2 regions of the Peribacillus phoenicis genome follow, and region 2 is predicted to be linked to the other one. Evidence: riboswitches for the same ligand, from Rfam matches in the RefSeq annotation. Region 2 holds a riboswitch; the other holds the start of a gene.
The links. A riboswitch is a leader RNA that binds a small molecule or an ion and turns the genes downstream of it on or off. The one in region 2 is predicted to bind FMN.

Region 1 (3,150 bases), 3.0 Mb from region 2:
GTAATGATGTCTGCTTTAGGAAGCAATTCATCTAACGGCAGGGCCGTTACGGACATTTTCTTTGCACGATCGACAGTAAGGAACGGATCATAGACAATGACATCCATGCCGAATACCTTAGCGCGTTTGGCAATTTCCCCTCCGATACGTCCAAAGCCAACTATTCCTAATGTTTTACCACGCAGTTCAGTACCCGTATATGAAGAACGTTTCCACTCCCCATTCTTCAGTGAAGCATAAGCTTGCGGAATGTGGCGCATTAATGAAGCCATCATGGCGAATGTATGTTCCGCTGTTGAAATGGTGTTGCCGTCAGGTGCATTAACCACGACAATCCCGCGTTTTGTCGCCGAGGGGATATCTATGTTATCAACACCGACACCAGCGCGTGCTATAATTTTTAGCTGCGGCATACGGTTCATTAAATCCTCCGAAACCTTCGTAGCACTTCTTACAAGAATTGCATCAATCTGATCAAGTTCGTTTGCAGCTTCCTCTACGGTCTTTTGAATGAGATGAATATTGGATGCCTCAGATAGCGGTCCGAGTCCTTCTGGTTTAATGGCGTCTGCTACTAAAATCCGATACACGTCTAAACACCTTCCTAGGAAAAAATTATCTTAAATTTCAGTTAATTTTACAATTGAAATGCTGAATATGTCAATTTGGCTTAACTGGATGTAAGCGCTTAATAGGATGGTTATCTTCTGATCATCTGTTTAATGTCGCGATATAAATGGCTTCATCAAGGATTGAATAATATAAAAAATAATTTTCAATATTATGAATTTTAATTTTGTGCCTCCACTATTTGTTTTAAGCCATTCACTGTGACGATCGATATTCATCCTGAATGAATCAACTGAGAAAAAAAGTGCTATCAAAAAACAGGTAATTCAGATATAATGGGAAGTATAAAAAATTTTATAGATCTATCTTCGGGGCGGGGCGAAATTCCCCACCGGCGGTGATGAAGGAAATTCCTCTTCTAAGCCCGCGAGCCTTACAAGGCAGGATTTGGTGCGATTCCAAAGCCGACAGTATAGTCTGGATGGGAGAAGATGGAGGTTCCTGAGTGCGTTTCAACAGTTATTTGCTGAACGTTTGTTTGATGTAACCTTTAATTTATCCCTTTAATTCTATTGGAATTAAAGGTTTTTTTATTGAGCATCAACATATTTTGGAACCCTAACCTCTTTTTCAGGTAGATCGGAAAAGAAGGAGAGAGACCTATGAAAAAGAACAAAGTGAAAAAAACGGTCACACTTGCCATGATGGGAAGCATTTCTTATTTATTGATGCTTTTAAATTTCCCGTTTCCGGGATTCCCGCCTTTTCTCAATGTTGATTTTAGCGACATACCAGCACTGATGGCGGCATTAATTTTCGGACCGATGGCTGGAATTCTAGTCGAGTTCATTAAGAACCTATTGGATTTAGTCATGACAGGGACCTTGACTGCTGTACCTGTGGGGCATATCGCTAACTTTATAGCCGGAATACTGTTTGTCTTGCCGACTTATTATGTATTTCAGAAAATCAATTCAAAAAAAGGGATGACATTCGCTTTACTTGCGGGGACAGTTTCCATGGCAGTATTCATGAGTGTTTTAAACTATTATGTCTTTTTACCGGCTTATACTTTCTTTATGGGATGGGATGCAATGTCGGCACCAGAGTCAAGAAAGCTCGTTACGACGGCAATCTTGCCTTTCAATGTGATAAAAGGCGTACTCATCACATCTGTATTCATGTTGCTGTTCATTAAATTACAGACATGGATCAATAAGCAAACATTATATAAAAATGCTTAATGGCATTGACGATAGAAATAAAAAAACAACCGATATTCGTATTCGGTTGTTTTTTTATGCCTGATTAATTTTGGTATGGGGAGATGGCAAAAGAAAAGCCATTTTCGATTGAAAATGGCTTGTACGTTATTCGAATTTAAGTGCATCTCCGTCAAATGCCTCATCAGCAACTTTAATAGAATCCGTTGGGCATCCTTCAAATGCATCCATCATGTCATCTATAAGTACATCAGGAATTTCAACGATTCCCTCGTTATCGTCAAGGGTAACAAATGCAATCCCTTCGTCATCGTAATCATATATATCTGGTGCCGCTGCTCCGCAAGCCCCACAAGCTATGCATGTTTCTTTATCCACAATAGTAAATTTAGCCATGAATATAACCCCTCCTAAGTTGATTGACAACTGATAATCTTTTTATTTCAGATTATTATCTCTTTCTTATTGTAAGACCCAATGCCAAACTTTTCAATAGAAATTGTATTGATAATAACTATCATGTAGCACAATGTCAACGGAAAACATCGATACAATTAACTTGGTTCTTTCCATGATTCGTCATTTAGTCACATAATTTCCCTTGTATTCATTAATAATAACGGCGATTTTTGCAGTTATTTGTTACAATGGGTTTATTGGTTAAATGAAACAAGGATGTGAGTCCCATGAATAATTATCTACAGGCCATCATTCTATATGCGATAAAAAAATTTCAAGGCGAACGCTCCATTTATGCTATATACCATATGCTGCAGGGGAAGAAATCGTCACAAACAATCCAGGATGCCCATTTATTCGGGCTAACGGATATTTTTGGGACAATACCTCGATTTACCCGTCAGCAATTAAATCAAAACATTGAACATTTACTTAAGCATGACTTGATTAATTTAACAGATAAACCAGATGCATATGAAATTAGTATGCAAGGAGAGGGAATATTAGTCGATTACTTTAAAAATAATCCTTTTCCGGCGTATATAAATGGTTGGAAGTATCACAATATCACCCCGGTTTTCTGGGGAAGGTTAAACTTACTCATTCAAACCATATCCCATATTGTCCACAATGAAAGACGTTTTTATCCGATACAAAGAAATCCTAAAATCCAATTCTTCGTAAAGGAATTTTTACATGCCAATCGTCAGGATCGAGCGTTGATTGCCCAACACCTATATGATGAATTGATAGCCCTTTTAGAAAGTCAAAGTGATATGAAACGAGACATTTTCATTTTGAAAATAACCGGGATTAACAGGATTGGACTTACCTTTGAACAGATTGCAAAAAGGAAAGACGTAGAAGAAGAGTATGTTCGCTTTACTTTCCTTGACTC
Region 2 (3,150 bases):
GTGACCAGCTGGTCCGTCTCTCAGTTGGCCTAGAAGCTTGGCAGGATGTCTGGCAAGATCTTCAGCAAGCATTTTAAGCTACCATTTTTCTTCTATTTTTAATGAAGATGGTGATGGATACGACAAAAGTGAAGACAGCCAGGATATAAGAAATGTCCGTAATTACCGGATAGGCGGAGCTATTTCGTATCCCGATGCCTATGAACGCCCAAACGAATACGAGAGGATAGCACCAATCCCGGTTTTTACCTGCAAAGACAAAAGCCAGGATTGTTGCTGCAATCAGCAGGACGATCGTCCAGGCTAAACTTGAAACCCCAAAGCCGTCCCATTTGATATACGTGAGGTAATAAGAAATGTCAGCGATCGTTGCAACACTTACCCAGCCTGTATAAACGGAAAACGGAAATAGGTCGAAAGGAGTGTGCTCCACCTTTTTTATGCTTGTATAAATGACCATTAAAGTAGCCAAAAGAGCAATGATAATGAATACGGATAACAAAAAGTGTTCATAGTGCCAAGCCAAAAGCCAAGCTCCATTTAAGACACAGCTTAAAGCGAACCAAGGGAAGGATGCCTTATAAGCAGGGCTGTTTTGATGTTTGCTTAAGAACTGCCTGAATACCCAGATGGCGAGCAGGAAATAGATCAAGCCCCATATGGAAAATACATATCCGGCAGGAGTGAAAAGGACATCAAGTTTATCGGAAATCTCTCCTGATGTCTGGCCGTTCAATGGCAGGAAATTAGCTAAAAAATTCATCGTGACGACGAACAGATAGAAAATCAAGTTGATGATGGAAATAAGCATTAGGGCTTCCTCCTTATATGAATTGTGATTCTCTATCCCTATTCCACAAATTTAGCCTGATTAACCTCTTTGGAGCACATCGGGGACTTGGGGGTCGATTTTTCATAAAGGGAGGAAGTTTCTGTAACAATTGAACCATTTAAGGTTAGAAATTTTACATCTTCACTTTATGGTGATAAAATATTCAAAGATTCATATTATTTTAGTCCTTCGGGGTCGGGTGAAAATCCCAACCGGCGGTGATGAAGAAATTCTAAGCCCGCGAGCCTGTTAAAGGCAGGATTTGGTGAGATTCCAAAGCCGACAGTAAAGTCTGGATGGGAGAAGGACGTGTGGAACCCAAGTGTATACGTACGCCTAATTTTTCAAAAATGAAAATATTAGGCTTTTTAGGTATACAATTTTTTTCACTCATTTCTCCTGCTAACTCCTTAGGTCATCCTAAGGGGTTTTTTATATTTTATAAAAGGGGGAAAAACATGTTTACGGGAATCATTGAGGATATCGGTACCGTACATTCCATGAAAAAAGGAAAAAGCAGTATGGAGTTATCGATTCGTTCTGAAAAAATCCTTCAAGATGTTCATCTGGGGGATAGTATTTCAGTAAACGGGGTCTGCTTAACGGTAACGTCCTTCACGAAAAGTTTGTTTACGGTCGACGTGATGCCGGAAACGGTCAAAGCTTCCTCGATCCGGACATTGAAATTGGGATCACCTGTGAATCTTGAACGAGCCATGAGTGCACAGGGAAGGTTTGGCGGTCATTTTGTTTCAGGTCATATCGACGGAACCGGAACGATCATAAAAAAAGAACGGAAAGAAAATGCCGTATATTATGTAATCCAATTGGAAGAGGGGCTCAGTGCCTTTTGCATTCCAAAAGGCTCCGTGGCCATTGATGGAACGAGCTTGACGATATTTGGGATCGAAAGGAACCTATTGACTGTATCACTGATTCCATTGACTCATCAGGACACCATATTGGGACAAAAAGCGGCTGGCGATATTGTTAACATCGAAAACGACATGATAGGGAAATATATAATACATCAAATGAAAAATGGCAATCCAAAACCAGGACTGAATTTAGAGTTTTTGGCAGAGCATGGATTCTAATAAAAGGGCGGTGTAATGATGTTCCATACAATAGAAGAAGCGATAGAAGATTTGAAGGCTGGCAAGGTAGTAATCGTATCCGATGATGAAGACCGTGAAAATGAAGGGGATTTTGTAGTGCTGGCCGAAAAGGCGACACCGGAAGCGATTAATTTCATGGCGACTCATGGACGTGGTTTGATTTGTACAACCATCACTGAAGAACTGGCAGCGAAATTGAAACTGCATCCTATGGTAGGAGAAAATACCGATCATCATGGCACTGCTTTTACGGTAAGTGTCGATCATAAAAGCACCTCTACAGGAATCAGTGCTTTTGAAAGGTCCTTGACCATCCTTGAGCTTCTTAATGAAGATTCGGTCGCTGAAGATTTCCAAAGGCCTGGTCACACTTTCCCGATAGTCGCAAAAGAAGGTGGCGTATTAAGGAGGGCAGGACATACAGAGGCATCGGTGGACTTGGCGAAGTTATGCGGTGCCGCTCCAGCTGGTGTCATTTGTGAAATCATGAATGAAGATGGATCGATGGCCCGGGTATCCGATTTAGAAGTCATCGCTGATAAATTCAATCTGAAATTCATTACGATAGCCGATTTGATTCGCTATCTTCAACAAAATGATACGATCGGGAAACAGGAGCTTGAACTGAACATCCCTAAAGCTTGAGGATTTAAGGAATTACATCTTAACAGAACAAAAAATAATATTGTTTTTAAAAATTAGGAGGAATTGGACATGGGGAAAACTATTGAAGCACAATTAATCGGATCAGGATTGAAAGTCGGCATTGTGGTAGGAAGATTTAATGAGTTTATCACAAGTAAGCTTTTAGGAGGGGCATTGGATGGTCTTAAGCGTCATGGCGTAGATGAGAATGATGTTGACATCGCTTGGGTCCCGGGTGCTTTTGAACTTCCGTTAATTGCTAAGAAACTTGTGAATACAGGTAAATATGATGCGGTAATCGGTCTTGGAACGGTAATCAGGGGTGCCACTTCACATTATGATTATGTCTGTAATGAAGCAGCTAAAGGCATGGCTTCCGTTTCCTTGGAAACGGGTGTACCGGTTATCTTCGGTTTGCTGACAACTGAAAATATTGAACAAGCCATTGAACGTGCTGGAACAAAATCAGGTAACAAAGGCTATGAAGCGGCCGTTAGTGCCATTGAAATGGCCAACCTTGGAAAATTGATAGAACAGTGATTTCACATAAGGAAG

Region 1: it holds a riboswitch for FMN, as region 2 does, so the genes downstream of both, ABC374_RS15405 (ECF transporter S component) here and ribE (riboflavin synthase) in region 2, are expected to answer to the same signal.

What each region holds. Positions count from the first base shown of each region.
Region 1 covers NZ_JBDFMF010000001.1:3,154,210-3,157,359, reverse strand. Annotated here, with positions in the region: gene serA (phosphoglycerate dehydrogenase) at 1-590, opposite strand, end outside; FMN riboswitch at 931-1,067, shown strand; gene ABC374_RS15405 (ECF transporter S component) at 1,233-1,814, shown strand; gene ABC374_RS15400 (ferredoxin) at 1,941-2,189, opposite strand; gene ABC374_RS15395 (YpbB family protein) at 2,480-3,150, shown strand, end outside.
Region 2 covers NZ_JBDFMF010000001.1:199,656-202,805, forward strand. Annotated here, with positions in the region: gene megL (methionine gamma-lyase) at 1-77, shown strand, start outside; gene ABC374_RS00970 (TspO/MBR family protein) at 74-811, opposite strand; FMN riboswitch at 1,014-1,144, shown strand; gene ribE (riboflavin synthase) at 1,291-1,929, shown strand; partial or broken gene ribB (3,4-dihydroxy-2-butanone-4-phosphate synthase) at 1,948-2,586, shown strand; gene ribH (6,7-dimethyl-8-ribityllumazine synthase) at 2,665-3,135, shown strand.